DNA from 2 places in the Kitasatospora sp. NPDC057738 genome. Region 1 is predicted to be linked to the other one. Evidence: riboswitches for the same ligand, from Rfam matches in the RefSeq annotation. Region 1 holds a riboswitch; the other holds the start of a gene.

What was found. A riboswitch is a leader RNA that binds a small molecule or an ion and turns the genes downstream of it on or off. The one in region 1 is predicted to bind guanidine.
Positions count from the first base shown of each region.
Region 2: it holds a riboswitch for guanidine, as region 1 does, so the genes downstream of both, ACFVGO_RS15660 (SMR family transporter) here and ACFVGO_RS07255 (MBL fold metallo-hydrolase) in region 1, are expected to answer to the same signal.

Region 1 covers NZ_JBHVJT010000009.1:82,130-89,658, forward strand. Annotated here, with positions in the region: gene fes (enterochelin esterase) at 1-1,117, shown strand, start outside; gene ACFVGO_RS07240 (Scr1 family TA system antitoxin-like transcriptional regulator) at 1,185-2,000, shown strand; gene ACFVGO_RS07245 (DUF397 domain-containing protein) at 1,997-2,182, shown strand; gene ACFVGO_RS07250 (DUF397 domain-containing protein) at 2,179-2,376, shown strand; guanidine-III (ykkC-III) riboswitch at 2,410-2,477, shown strand; gene ACFVGO_RS07255 (MBL fold metallo-hydrolase) at 2,489-3,346, shown strand; gene ACFVGO_RS07260 (Uma2 family endonuclease) at 3,369-3,917, opposite strand; gene ACFVGO_RS07265 (DHA2 family efflux MFS transporter permease subunit) at 3,988-5,391, opposite strand; gene ACFVGO_RS07270 (MbtH family protein) at 5,388-5,573, opposite strand; gene ACFVGO_RS07275 (amino acid adenylation domain-containing protein) at 5,570-7,529, opposite strand, start outside.
Region 2 covers NZ_JBHVJT010000024.1:23,350-30,878, forward strand. Annotated here, with positions in the region: gene ACFVGO_RS15640 (FAD binding domain-containing protein) at 1-198, shown strand, start outside; gene ACFVGO_RS15645 (2Fe-2S iron-sulfur cluster-binding protein) at 195-1,520, shown strand; gene ACFVGO_RS15650 (xanthine dehydrogenase family protein molybdopterin-binding subunit) at 1,517-3,844, shown strand; tRNA gene ACFVGO_RS15655 (tRNA-Cys) at 3,951-4,022, opposite strand; guanidine-III (ykkC-III) riboswitch at 4,108-4,173, shown strand; gene ACFVGO_RS15660 (SMR family transporter) at 4,218-4,532, shown strand; gene ACFVGO_RS15665 (MFS transporter) at 4,657-6,096, shown strand; gene ACFVGO_RS15670 (hypothetical protein) at 6,100-7,422, opposite strand.

The sequences.
Region 1 (7,529 bases):
CCCGCTCGTCGCCCTCTGCCCCGACGACCCCGCCTACCGCCTGGTCACCTTCACCCATCACGACGGCGACTGCGACGGCGTGCTCGCGCTGCTGCACACCGTCACCGACAAGGACCGCCACGCCGGTGACCTGACGCCACATCTGATGAAGCGTCAGTCGAATGGGATGTGGGCGATCACCTACCGGCTGCGCGAAGACCACCGCGCTTCCTACCAGCTGTACCCGTTCCACGGCGAGGCCCCCGGCACCACCCGGCCCGACTGGCTGCGCGTCCTCGACCAGGCCCGCCCCGACCCGTACGACACCGAGCCCCGGCTGCCCGCCCGCGACGGCCGCCACCCCGCCTCGGTGCTCAGCCTGCCCGCCGCCCCCGCGCAGCCGTACGTGGCGCGGCGCGAAGGCGTGCCGCGCGGACGGACGCTCGCCCACACGGTCGCCGGCCGGCGGGTCGACGTCCACCTCCCCGCCGGCCACCGGGCGGACTGCGGCCCGTACCCGGTCGCGGTACTGCTGGACGGCGAGATGTGGGGCGAGGTGCTCTCCGTCGGCGACACCCTCGACAACCTGACGGCCGACGGCGCCATCCCGCCCACCGTCACCCTGCTGGTGCACACCATGGGGCCGAAGCGCCCGGACGACCTGAGCTGCAACCCGGCCTTCATCGACCTCCTCGCCGACCGCCTGCTGCCCTGGGCCGCAACGGAGTTCGGCGCGAGCGGCGACCCGGCCGCCACCGTGATCGCCGGCCAGAGCGCGGGCGGCCTCACCGCCGCCTACGCCGCCTACCGCCGCCCGGACCGCTTCGGCAACGCACTCTCCCAGTCCGGCTCCTTCTGGTGGCCCGACGAGACCGAGTTCGACGCGGGCAGCGAATGGCTTACCCGGCGCTTCGCCGCCGAGGAGCGGCGCCCCGCCCGCTTCTGGATCGAGGTCGGGCTCCAGGAATGGATGCTCCTCGCCCAGAACCGCCACCTGCGCGACGTCCTCACGGCCCGCGGCTACGACCTCGCCTACCGCGAGTTCAACGGCGGCCACGACTACGCGTGCTGGCGCGGGGGCCTGGCCGACGGGCTCGCGCACCTGCTCGGGTCACCCGAGGGAATGGTTTCGGGCTGATTCGCATACCTCCAGGCCATCGGGCGTCTAGCGTCGAACTTCGCACCGATCGGCCTGGAGGTATCCCGTGAACGCGCCCTCGTCCGCCGCGCCGCCGCCGATGTCGTGGAAGTACTGCGGCAACCAGATCAAGCTGTGGCGGACACGCGCGGGTGTCAGCCGCGAGGACCTGGCCACCGAGGCCGGGTACGGCATCGAGAGCCTGCGGTCGATGGAGGCCGGGCGGCGCAAGCCCTCGATGCACCTGCTGCAGGTGGCGGACGACATGTGCGACGCGAAGGGGATCCTGGTGGCGGGGGCGCAGTTCCTGGTGCCGGAGAAGTATCCGCAGTTCGCAGAGGAGTACATCCGGAACGAGGAAGAGGCGCTGGTCATCAACTGGTATGAGAACCAGCTCGTTCCCGGCCTGCTTCAGACCGAAGCGACGGCCAGAACCATCATCGATGGTCGTTGGCCCCCACTTGACGACGAGACCGTCGCTGCGCGGGTGGCCGCCCGTCTCGAACGTCGAGGGTTGCTGAACATTCAGACCAAGGCGTTCAACTTCGTGATCGAAGAGGCCGTCCTGCGCCGCCGCCTCAGCACGGAGGAAGCCCACACCGAGCAGCTGCGGCACCTCATCACGGTCGGCAAGCAACGCAACGTCGTCATCCAGGTCGTTCCCTCGAAGGGTTTCCATCCTGGCTTGGAAGGACAGCTCATCCTCCTCGACCTGCCCGAACACCAGCGAATCGCCTATGAGGAGGGCCAGGCTGGCGGGCGGCTGTACTCGGACATCGACAAGGTACAGCTCCTGAGCCAACGCCATGAAAGGATCCTCCGACAGGCTCTCACTCCGGAGAAGTCGGCCGGGTTCATCAACAAGCTGGTGGAGGATCAGTGAATCGCGAGTTGGTCTGGTTCAAGTCCAGTCACAGCGGGAGCGAGGGTGGCGCCTGCATCGAGGTCGCTTCCACTCCGGGCACCGTCCGCGTCCGCGATTCCAAGGACAAGACCGGCCCCCAGCTCACCTTCACGACCGAGGCTTGGGCCGAATTCATCGGCAAGCTCGTGGAGGAGCTATGAACACCGAACTGGCCTGGTTCAAGTCCAGCCACAGCGGAACCGAAGGCGGCGCCTGCGTCGAGGTCGCTTCCACTCCAGGCACCGTTCATGTCCGCGACTCCAAGGACAAGACCGGGCCCCAGCTCACCTTCAACCCGACCGCCTGGGCCGACTTCGTGCAGCTCGCCCGAGACGTCACTCCTCTGGACCGCTGAAGCCGCCGCCAAGGCCCCCGTGCTAGCGTCCCCGGGGCGGTGCAGCGGCGCCGGCCCCGGACGAGACGTGCGCCGTACCCGGCCTGCCAAGACGACGCACTGTGGAGGCGTCATGGCCGCTGCCGGTGCACCGATCGCCCGTCCGCTGGACGTGCGGTGGATCCACGGTTCCCCGTCCGCCAAGCACAACACGGACCCGGACATCCAGGTCCACGAGTACGACGAGCACACCGTCATCCTGCGGCAGAACAAGGCGATCAACTACGAGGCCCCGTTCCTGTTCCTGCTCTTCGGGGCGGAGCGGGCGGTGCTGATCGACACCGGGGCGACGGCCGAGGCCGCGTACTTCCCGCTGCGCGCGACGGTCGACGCGCTGGTGGAGGCGTGGCTCGCCCGCAATCCCCGGGACGGCTACGGGCTGCTGGTGCTGCACACCCACCCGCACGGCGACCACGTCGCGGGCGACGGCCAGTTCGCCGACCGACCCGCGACCACCCTGGTCGGTGCCGATCTGCCCACCGCCTGGCCGTACTTCGGCTTCGACCGGGACGAGGAGGCCGTGGCCCTGGTCGACCTCGGCGGCGGGCGGGTGCTGAAGTGCCTGGCCACGCCGGGGCACCACGAGGCGGCCGTCACGTACTACGACCCCTGGACGGGCTTCCTGCTCACCGGAGACACCGTCTACCCGGGGCGGCTGTACATCGACGACTGGCCGGCCTTCCGACGGACCGTCGAGCGGCTGGTGGCGTTCGCCGGGAGCCACCCGGTGACGCACGTGCTCGGCTGCCACATCGAGATGACCCGCGAGCCGGGCGTCGACTACCCGATCCGCACCACCCACCAGCCCGACGAGCCCCCGCTCCAGCTCACCCCCGCCCACCTGGACCGCATCCGGGCGGCCGTCGCCGAACTCGGTGACCGGCCGCGCCGGTACCCGCTGGACGACCTGATCCTCTGGCCGAGCGAGTGAACTCCCCGGGCCCCGCGGCCGATCAGTCCCGGTAGGGGACCAGCCGGGTCAGGTCCAGCTCGAAGTCGAAGGGCGCGGGGATGCGGAGCTTCTCGCCGAACTCCCGTTCCGTCCTGGTGTGGTAGCGGTCGCGGTTGGGTTCGGAGAACAGGGTCACCGTCTTCTGCCGGGGGTCCACGATCAGGTAGAGCGGGAAGCCCATCCGCGGGTAGTCGCGGACCTTCCCGCTCCAGTCGTTGTCGGGGTTGGACGGCGAGGCGATCTCGACCGCGATCAGCGCCAGGTCGGCGGGGATCTCGCGGCCCAGCTCGATGATGTCCTCGGGCAGGTAGGTGAGGTCCGGGTTGCGGACGGAACCGACCTCCGGCGAGGAGAGGTCGCTGTTCCCCGTCGGGAAGTAGCCGGGAGGACAGTGTGCCTCGAACTGGCGCTGGACGATCGCCAGGTTGAGCTGGTGAATCGATGACGGTGACGTCTGCATGACGATGATGTCACCGGACAGCTCGACCTTGTAGCCGTCCGGCAGGCTACGACGGGCCTCTTCGAGCAGACGGTAGTGCTGAGGGTTCATGGGCTCTCCTCCGGTGCTCCGACCACCGTAGGGCAGTCGGAGCACCGGAGGACCACGAACCGCACCGGCGTCATTCCTCCGGCGGCGGGCCCGGGGCCTCGGCGGGGAGGCGGGCGGCCAGCAGGGTGCCGGCGGCGACCAGGGCGGCTGTCAGCAGGAGGGCGAGGCGGTACGGCCCGACACCCGTGCCGTCGCCGAGCGCACCGATCAGCGCGGCGGTGGCCGCGATGCCCAGCGCCCCGCCGAGGGTGCGCAGGATGGTGAACAGGCCCATCGCGCGGCCCATGGCGGGCGGCGGGACATCGGCGAAGCCGGCGATCTGGACGGTGAGGACGGCGGTGCCCAGGATCAGGCCGACGCAGAACATCAACACCCGTACGGCCCACGGGTTCTCGGCGAAACCGAGGGAGGCGAGGACGACCGCCGCCAGCAGCAGGCCCGGCAGGGCGAGCCGGCGCGGACCGAGCCGGGGCAGCAGGCGGTCGACCACCTGGGAGGCGGCCATCAGGCCGATCGCCTCCGGGAAGACGCTCAGCCCGGCGTCCAGGGCGGTGGCGCCGCGCGCCGCCTGGTAGAGCAGCGGCAGCACGAACAGCGCGCCCATCAGCCCGGCCGAGGTCAGCAGGGCGAGCCAGCTCGCCGCGCCGAAGGTGCGGTCGGCGAGCAGCCGCAGGTCCACCAGAGGTTCGGGGGCCCGGAGTTGGTGCCGTACGGCCGCCCCCAGCAGGGCCAGGCCGAGCAGTCCGCCGAGGGCCACGCCCGGGGAGGTCCAGCCGTGCGCCGGGCCGAAGCCGAGGGCGTAGGTCAGCAGGCCGAGGCCGGGCGTGGCGAGCAGGAAGCCGGTGGTGTCGAAGCGGCCGGCCGGGGGCTCCTGTTCGTCGCGCAGGCCGACCAGCCCGAGGAGCACGGCGGCGACCCCGATCGGCACGTTGACCAGGAACAGCCAGTGCCAGGAGAGGTGTTCGGTGAGGAAGCCGCCGAGCGGCGGCCCGAGGGCGGGCATCAGCGCGGTCGGGACGATCAGGATGCGGCCCAGGCCCGCCCGCTCGTGCGGGGCGAAGGCCCGGAACAGCAGCGTCATCCCGACCGGGGTGAGCAGCCCGCCGGCCACGCCCTGGACGGCCCGGGCCGCCGACAGCGCGCCCAGGCCGGGTGCCGCCGCGCAGAGCGCGGAGGCGAGCGTGAAGGCGGCGAGCGCGCCGAGGAAGACCCGCTTGACGCCGTACCGGTCGCCGAGCCAGCCGGCCACCGGCAGGCCGAGGGCGAGGCCGACCAGGAAGGCGGTCTCCACGGCGTTGGCCGCCGAGACGGGCCGGCCGAAGTCCTCGGCGATGCTGAACAGCGCCGGGTTGACGATCGTCGAGTCCAGGCCGTTCATGCACATCGCGGCCGTGTAGACGACCACCACCGCGGGGCGCCCCCCGAACAAGGGGGGCGCCGGGGCCTCGGCGCCGGGGGTGGCGGGAGGGGTCACAGGGTGGTCCAGTTCGCGGTGATCCACTCCAGGGCGGCCTGGCGCTCGCAGGGGCCGTGGGCGATGCTCCAGCCGGCCGGTACGGCGGCGAAGGCGGGCCACAGGGAGTGCTGTCCCTCGGGGTTGACGAGCGCGAGGAACTCGCCGTCGGCGTCGAAGGGGTTGGCGGGGGCGTCACTCATCGGTGGTCTTCTCCATCGTCGGTCTTCTTCGGGAGGTCGGCGAGGTGGTCGGCGATCACGCTCGCGATGTGCGCGATCGGGGCGGGCAGGGTCATGTCCTTGTGGGAGCAGGCCACGTTCGTGTTGGCGATCCGGCCGGACACGTACGGCTCCCAGAGCTCGGGCACCAGGGTGTCGTCGATGGTGTCGACGGTGGCGCGGAAGAACAGCACGTCGCCGTCGAAGCGGCGGTGGTCGTAGCCGCGCACCAGGTGGTTGGTGTTGAGGTAGATCTCGTTCAGCGCGGCCACGGTGGCCTCGTCGAGCCCGGCGAGCGGGCTGCCCTCGCGGCGCAACAGCTCGGTGACGGGGCCGAGTTCGAGCGGACGTCCGTCGAGGTCCTCCGGCCCGAAGCCGCCCATGGTGAGCAGCGCCTCCAGCGCCTCGGCCTGGTCCGGGACGGGCAGCTCGCGGAAGCCCTCGGCGGGGTAGGCGTCCAGGATCGCGAGCAGTTCCACGTCCTGGCCGAGTTCCTGGAGGCGGACGGCCACCGCGTGCGCGATGATCCCGCCGGTGGACCAGCCGAGCAGCCGGTACGGGCCCTCGGGCTGGACCTCGCGCAGCCGGTCGGCGTAGTGCACGGCCAGCTCCTCCAGGGTGCCGGGCAGCGGCTCGGCAGCGGTGGCGGCGCCGACGCCCTGGGCCTGGAGGCCGTAGATCGGCACCTCGCCGGGCAGGTTGCGGATCAGTCCGGTGTAGCACCAGCTGAGGCCGCCGGCCGGGTGGACGGCGAACAGCGGGCGCTGCCGGCCGGGGGCGACGGGCCGCAGCGGGAGCAGCACGTCCAGGGCGTCGGTGTCCGGTGCGCCCGCCGCGAGGGCGGCGTCCAGGGCGGCCACGGTGGGCGCCTGGAACAGGGCGCCGATGCCGACCTCCAGTCCGAGCACCTCGCGGATCCGCCCGGCGAGGCGCACGACCAGCAGCGAGTGCCCGCCGAGCGCGAAGAAGTCGTCCTCGACGCCGACCGAGGCCACGCCCAGCACCTCGGCGAACAGTTCGCACAGCTGCTGCTCGCGCGGGGTGCGCGGCGGGCGGCCGGCGCCCGCGGCGGGGGCCTCGGGGGCGGGCAGGGCGCGGCGGTCGAGCTTGCCGTTGGCGGTCAGCGGGAGGCGGTCGAGCAGGACGACGGCGGAGGGCACCATGTGGACGGGCAGTTCGGCGGCGGCGTGGGCGCGCAGCTCGTCCGGGGCGGCGCCGTCGGCCACCGCGTAGCCGACCAGCCGCTTGTCCCCCGGCACGTCCTCCCGGACCACCACGGCGGCGTCGGCGACGGCCGGGTGCGCGGCCAGCACGGCCTCGATCTCGCCGAGTTCGATCCGGAAGCCGCGCAGCTTGACCTGCTGGTCGGCGCGGCCGAAGTACTCCAGCACGCCGTCGGCGCGGCGCCGGGCGAGGTCCCCGGAGCGGTACATCCTGGTGCCGCGCTCGCCGAACAGCTCGGCGTACGGGTCGGCGACGAAGCGGGTCGCGGTCAGCTCGGGGCGGCCGAGGTAGCCGCGGGCCAGGCCCGCCCCGGCCACGTACATCTCACCCGTGACGCCGGGCGGGACGGGCTGGAGGTGCTGGTCGAGGACGTAGACCCGGAGGTCGGGGATGTTGACGCCGATGGTGCTGCTGCTCCCGGCGGCGGCGCTCGCCCGGTCGAGGGCGATGTACGAGACGTGCACGGTGGTCTCGGTGATGCCGTACATGTTGACCAGCACGGGGGCGTCCTCGGCGTGCCGGTCGTACCAGTCGTCCAGTCGGGCGAGTTCGAGCGCCTCGCCGCCGAACACCACGTAGCGCAGGGCGAGTTCGCTGCCGGGACGGTCCCGGTCGGCGGCACTGAGCTGGTAGAAGGCGGACGGCGTCTGGTTGAGCACGGTGACCCGTTCGCGGGCGAGCAGTTCCAGGAAGGCCGCCGGGTCCCGGCTGACC
Region 2 (7,529 bases), on a different contig from region 1:
TGGGACGGCAGCCGGGAGATCGACCCGGCCGCGACCGCCGCCTTCGGCGAGTACGTGGCCGCCGCCTGCGTCCCCGACAACTACGGCGCCGAGGGCGCCTGGGAGGCCGTGACCGAGGGGCCGACCGCGGCCGCGGTTCGGTTGCGGCGTACCGTATCGGTGCTGGCCCGACGGGCACTGGGAAGGGCGCTGAAGTGACCACAGACCCCATCGAGACCCTGGACGCCGACCCGCTCGGCCTCTCCCCGCAGGTCAGCCGCGAGCTGCGCCCGTGCGCCTCGTACACGCTGCGGGTCAACGGTTTCGAACGGCCCGTCACCGACGCGTGGATCGGCGAGAGCCTGCTCTACGTGCTGCGCGAGCGGCTCGGCCTGGCCGGCGCCAAGGACGGCTGCGAGCAGGGCGAGTGCGGGGCCTGCTCGGTGCAGGTGGACGGCCAGCTGGTGGCCGGCTGCCTGGTGCCCGCCGCCCTGGCCGCGGACAGCGAGATCAGCACCGTCGAGGGCCTGTCCGCCGCCGGCGGCGCGAGCGCCGTCCAGCAGGCGCTGGCCGCCTCCGGCGCCGTCCAGTGCGGCTACTGCACCCCCGGCATGGCGATGGCGGTGCACGACCTGCTCCAGCGCAACCACCGGCCCACCGAGGTGGAGGCCCGTCAGGCGCTGTGCGGCAACCTCTGCCGCTGCACCGGCTACCGGGGCGTGCTGGCCGCCGTCCAGACCGTCGCGGACGCCCGCGCGGCGGAGGCCGAGGAGGCGGAGGAGGCCGCCGCGCTCGCCGAGGCCGCCGCGCAGGCCGCCGGGCCCGCCCCCGGGGGGCGGGCCGAGCCGGTCGCCGAACCGCCCGCCGACGTGCCGGTGGACGCGCCGGTCGAACCCGGGCAGGCCGTCGAGCCGCCGGTCTACGCCGACGCCGACGCCTGGATCGAGCACGTCCCGCAGCAGCCCGTCGAGGCCCACCCGGTCGCCCACCCGGCGGAGCATTACCACCCGGAGCAGCACGCCGCCGAGCAGCACCACCCGGCGCAGCCCGCCGTGGAACAGCCCGCCATGGCACAGCCCGCCGTCGAGCAGGCCCCGGCCGGGCTGCCGTACGGCGACCCCCAGGGCGGCTACGACACCGGCGTGTACGACACCACCGTGCTGGCCCCGATCCGGGACGACATCCCCGCCCGGATCCCCGCCCAGGCCGCCGACGACCAGGTGTACTACCCGCCGCAGGGCTACCCCGAGCAGCCGTACCAGGCCACCCCCGCGCACGGCACCTACGTGCCCTACCCGGACGGCCACCAGCAGCAGAACGGCTACGACACCGGGTACGACGCCCCGGTCTACGAGCCCACCCCCGCGCACGGGACCCCGCTGCCCGGCTCCGTCTACGACGGCACGCCGCCGCACGGCACCCCGTACGCCGCCCCGCACCCGCACGGTGCCCCGGCCGAGGGCGGCGCCCCGGCCGGTGTCCCGTACGGTGCCACCCCCGCCCACGGCATCCGGCTCCCCGAGGACGACCACGCATCATGACGTCGCCTACCGACATCGGCGCAGCACTCCAGCAGGACGGCGGCGAGGGCGGCGCACCGGAGCCGATCGGCCTGGGCAGCTCCCCGCTGCGCAGCGACGCGCTGCCCAAGGCGCTCGGCATCTACCCGTACGCGGCCGACCTGTGGGCCGAGGGGCTGCTGTGGGGCGCGGTGCTGCGCTCTCCGCACCCGCACGCCCGGATCCGGGGCATCGACACCTCGGCCGCGCTGGCGCTGCCCGGCGTGCACGCCGTGGTCACCGCCGCCGACCTGCCGCCCGGACCGGACGGCACCCCCGACGGCGCCCCGGCCGGGCCGATCGTCGCCGACCGGCCGGTGCTGGCCGCCGGCGTGGTGCGCCACCACGGCGAGCCGATCGCCGCGGTGGCCGCCGACCACCCGGACACCGCCCGGCTGGCGGTCGGCCTGATCGCGGTCGACTACGAGCCGCTGGAGGCCGTCACCGACCCGGAGCAGGCCTTCACCGCGCCGCCGCTGCACCCGGACGGCAACCTGTTCCGCCACCTGCCGCTGCGCACCGGGGACCCGGACGCGGTCGGCGAGATCGTCGTCGAGGGCCTCTACCAGGTCGGCCGGCAGGACCCGGCCCCGCTCGGCGCCGAGGCCGGGCTGGCCGTACCGCGCCCGGACGGCGGCGTCGAGCTGCACCTGTCCTCCACCGACCCGCACGGCGACCGCGACCGCACCGCCGCCTGCCTGGGCCTGGAGCCGGACCGGGTCCGGCTGGTGGTCACCGGCGTGCCCGGCGCCACCACCGACCGCGAGGACCTCTCGTTCCAGGTCACCCTGGCCCTGCTGGCGCTGCGCACCGGGCGGCCGGTGAAGATGACGCTCACCCGCGAGGAGTCCTTCCACACCCACGCCTCGCGCCACCCCGCGCTCCTGCGCTACCGCCACCACGCCGACGCCGAGGGCACGCTGGTGAAGGTCGAGGCGCAGATCCTGCTGGACGGCGGCGCCTACGCGGACGTCTCCGCCGAGGCGCTGGCCGCCGCGACGGCCTTCTCGGCCGGTCCGTACGTCTGCCCGAACGTCTTCGTGGACGCCTGGGCGGTGCGCACCAACAACCCGCCGGCCGGCCGGATGCGCGGCGAGGGCGCCCTGCAGGCCTGCTTCGCGTACGAGTCGCAGCTGGACCAGCTGGCCGCCCGGATCGGCGTGGACCCGGTGGAGATCCGCCGCCGCAACGCGATGTCCACCGGCGACCCGCTGCCCACCGGTCAGGCCGTCACCTGCCCGGCGCCGGTGCGCGCCCTGCTGGACGCGGTCGCCGCCGAGCCGCTGCCGGCCCTGCCGGTGGACGACCCGGACGCCGAGTGGCTGCTGCCCGGCGGGCCCGGCGGCGCGGGCGACCCGGCGGCGGTGCGGCGCGGGATCGGCTACGCCGTCGGCATGGTGCACATGCTGGGCGCCGAGGGCGAGGACGAGGTCTCCACGGCGACCGTGCGGGTCAGCGGGGACCACGCCACGGTGATCTGCGCGGCGGTCGACGCCGGGCAGGGCTTCGCCACGCTGGCCCGGCAGATCGTGCAGACCGTGCTGGGCGTCAGCGAGGTCTACATCGCCCCGGCCGACAGCGACCAGTCGATCGCCGGGCCGTCCGCCCGCGGCCGGCACACCTGGGTCTCCGGCGGCGCCGTCGAGCGGGCCGCGCTGATGGTCCGCCACCAGCTGCTGCAGCCGATCGCGGCGAACTTCGGGATGTCCGCGGAGCTGCTCCAGATCGCCGACGGCAAGATCACCTCGTACGACGGGGTGCTCGGCATGCCGGTCGCCGAGGCGCTGGAGGGCAAGGAGCTCTGGGCCACCGCGCAGTGCCGCCCGCACCCCACCGAGCCGCTGGACGAGGCCGGGCAAGGCGACGCCTTCGTCTCCATCTCGTTCTGCGCGATGCGTGCGGTGGTGGACGTGGACATCGAGCTGGGCGCCGTGCGGGTGGTCGAGATGACGGTCGCCCAGGACGTCGGCCGGGCGCTGAACCCGCGCCAGATCGAGGACCGGATCGAGGCGGGAGTGGCCCAGGGCGTGGGCCTGGCGCTGCTGGAGGACCTGCGGACGGAGGGCGGGGTGCTGCTGAACCCCTCGCTCACCGGCTACCGGCTGCCCACCGCGCTGGACACCCCGGAGGTGCGGATCGCCGCGCTGCTGGAGGAGCGCGACGTGGTGGCCCCGTTCGGCGCGAAGGCGGTCGGAGCGGTGCCCGCGGTGGTCGCCCCGGCGGCCGTCGCCGCGGCCGTGCGCGCCGCCACCGGCCTGCCGGTCGGCCGGCTGCCGATCCGGGCGGAGGACGCCGTCACCGCCTGACCGGGAGCTCCCGGGACGGACCGGGAGCTCCCGGAAAAGGCGGAAAGCAGGGAAAGGAAATTGCCGGCCGACTTTCCGAGTCGACCGGCAATTCCCTTTTCCGGTGAGGCCATGGCGGGAATCGAACCCGCGTGCACCGCTTTGCAGACGGTTCCCTAAGCCACTCGGGCACACGGCCAGTGAATTCATAGTGGCCGATCCGGGGGAGAGGGGTCAATGCCCTTATGTAAATTCTGTATGGCAAGGTGTGCTACCGTCGGGGACAGGTGGCGGTATTTCCGCCACCCCGGACGAGCGCGTCGTACCCGGTGACGACAAGACGGCGCAGTTCAGCGGCAATCCGGCCGCTGTGGACTGCGGAGGTACCACCGTCATGGCCTGGCTCGTTCTGATCGTCTCGGGTGTCCTGGAGACCGTTTGGGCGGTCGCCCTGGAATCGTCCAAGGGCTTCACCCGCCTCGTTCCCAGCCTCGTCTTCGGCATCGCACTGCTGTTCAGCATGGGCGGCCTGGCGTACGCGATGCGCACCATTCCGATCGGCACCGGCTACGCCGTCTGGGTGGGCATCGGAGCGGTCGGCACCGCGGTCTACGGCATGGCCGTCCTGGGGGATGCGGTGACCATGGCCCGGATCGCCTGCCTGCTGCTGATCGTCTCCGGCGTGGTGGGCCTCAAGGTGCTGCACTGACCTCCGCCGCGGTCCCGGCCGGGGCCCGTCCTGGGTCCCGGGGCCCGTCCTAGGCCTTGCGGCCGAGGAGATCACCGACCGGGGTCAGGGGTCATCGGGGCAGACGGCTCTTACGATGTTACGTATGACCACTGCCTCCCCCACCTCGGTCGACCCCGTACCGATACCCCTCGACGACGACCCCGGTGGTGGGGTCCTCGGCGGCCGCTACCGTGCCCTGACGCTGGGGATCGTCTCGGTGGTCCTGGTGATCGCCTTCGAGGCAACGGCCGTCAACACCGCGATGCCGACCGCGGCCCGCGAGCTGAACGGGCTCGGGCTGTACGCGTTCGCCTTCTCCGGCTACTTCACCACCACCCTGTTCGCCCTGGTCGTCTCCGGCCAGTGGTGCGACCGGAGCGGCCCGCTGCGGCCGCTGTTCAGCGGCATCGCCGTGTTCGGCGTGGGGCTGGTGGTGGCCGGGACGGCACCCGGGATGTGGGTGTTCGTGGCCGGGCGGGCCATCCAGGGCCTCGGCGGCGGGCTGGTGATCGTCGCCCTGTACGTGGTGGTCGGCCGGGCCTACCCGGAGCGGCTGCGGCCCGCGGTGTTCGCGGCCTTCTCCTCGGCCTGGGTGCTGCCCTCGATCATCGGTCCGCTGGTCTCCGGGGCCGTCACCCAGCACCTGGGGTGGCGCTGGGTGTTCCTGGCCGTGCCGGTGCTGATCCTGCTGCCGCTGGCCGTGATGGGCCCGGCACTGGCCCGCACCGAGCGGGAGCACCCGGTGGCCAGGGGCGCGGCCTTCGACCGCCGTCGCACCCTGCTGGCCGCGATGGCGGCGGTCGGCGCCGGCCTGCTGCAGTACGCGGGCCAGCGGCGCGACCTGATCGGACTGGTCCCCGGGATCGCCGGGGCGGCGCTGCTGGTGCCGGCGGTCCTCGGCCTGCTGCCGGCGCGGACCCTGCGGGCCGGCCGGGGACTGCCGGCCGTGATCCTGCTGCGCGGGGTGGCCGCGGGGGCGTTCTTCGCCGCCGAGGCCTTCATCCCGCTGATGATGACCACCCAGCGTGAGCTCTCGCCGACGCTGGCCGGCCTGACCCTGACCAGCGGCGGTCTCACCTGGGCGCTCGGCTCCTGGCTCCAGGGCCGGCCCGGGGCGGAGCGCTACCGCACGGCGATGATCCGGGGCGGCTTCGTGCTGACCGCGGTGGCGATCTCGGGCGCCGCGCTGGTGCTGTTCCCGGCGGTGCCGGCCTGGGCCGCGTCGGTGGCCTGGGGCGTCGGCGGCGTCGGGATGGGGATGGCCATCGCGAGCGTCAGCGTGCTGATGATGAAGCTCTCCACGCCGGAGGACGCCGGGGCCAACTCGGCCGCGCTCCAGATGAGCGACGCGCTGGGCAATGTGCTGCTGACCGGTCTGGCCGGGGTGATGTTCGCGGCGCTGGGCGGCGGCTCGCTCGCCGCCGCCCACGGGGGCGGCGGGGAGGCCGGCTCGCCCGGCGCCTTCGCGGTGATCCTGCTGTCGATGGCCGGGGTGGCGCTGCTCGGCGCGGTGCTCTCCGGCCGGGTGCGGACGAAGGCCTGACGGTCAGCCGGCGGTGGCGCCGGCGGGGGCCGTGGCGGGGGCCGTGGCGGGGGGCGCGGCCCCCGCCGGGGCGCCGAGGAAGGCCTCCCAGCCGCCGGCCGGGGACTGCCCCGGGGCGAGGGTCTGGAGCTTGCGCAGCACCGCCGGGTCCTGGGCGTCCAGCCAGTCGACCAGCTGCCGGAAGGAGACCAGCCGGACCTCCGGCTTGTCCGCGATGGTCCTGAGGACGTCCTCGACGGCGTTCATGTAGATGCCGCCGTTCCACTCCTCGAAGTGGTTGCCGATGACGTACGGCGCCCGGTTGCCGTTGTAGGTGCGGTCGAACCCCATCAGGTAGGCGTCGCGGGCCTGGGTCTGGAAGCCGGGGTGGAGCGCCGGGTCGGCCTTGGTGTTGGGGCCGCACTGGTTGTACATGATGTTGTAGTCCATCGAGAGCACCTGGAAGGTGTGCCCGGGGAACGGGATGGACTGCAGCGGGAGGTCCCACAGCGCGCCGCCCTGGATCTTCTGCGGCCACACCTGGGTGCCGTTGCCGCTGCTGTCGTAGCGCCAGCCGCGCCTGACCGCGGTGGGCAGCAGGTTGCGCTGGCCCTCCAGGCAGGGGGTGCGGCTGCCGATCAGCTCCTTGCGGTAGTCGAAGGGCAGCGCGGGCAGGTCGGTGAAGCCGGTGTTGGTGCGCCAGTTCGTCACGAAGTCCATCGCCTGCTGGATCTCGCTGTCCCACTCCTCCGGGGACCACGCGCCGACGCCCGTGGAGCCGCAGAAGTGGCCGTTGAAGTGGGTCCCGATCTCGTGGCCCTCCAGCCAGGCCGCGTGCACGTTCTCCAGGGTGTCGCGGATGTGCTGGTCGCTCAGGTAGCCGATGTCGGAGGCGCCGGCCTTGTGCTGCGGCGGGCGGTAGAGGTCCTTCTTGGACTCGGGCAGCAGGTAGAGGCCGCTGAGGAAGAAGGTCATCTTCGCGTCGTGGTCCCGGGCCAGTCGGCGGAAGCGGGCGAACAGGCCGTTGTCGAGCTCGCCGGCGCCGTCCCAGGAGAAGACCACGAACTGCGGCGGGCGCTGGCCGGGCTGCAGCCGGTCGGGGACGGGCTGGTGCGGCTGGGCGCCGGTGTCCGAGGTGGAGCCGTCACCGATCAGGACCGGCTGCGGCCGGGGGAGCGGGGCCGGGGCCGGAGTGGCGCCCTGCTCGTCGGCCGCTCCGGTGGCCGGCGCGGTGCTGCCGGTCGCCCGCTCCTCGCCGGTGGCGTGGTTGCTGCCGCACCCGGCCGCCAGGGTGGCGGCGGTGGCGGCGCCGGCCGTCAGCAGGGTGCGGCGTGAGAGGGCTTCCATGGTCACTCCGTTCGTGGGGCGGGCGGGCGGCGTGCGGGAGTGCGGAGTCCGGTCGGACAAGTGGGTGATACAACCCGTAACCGGGTCAGCATGGCACGAGGGCGGGG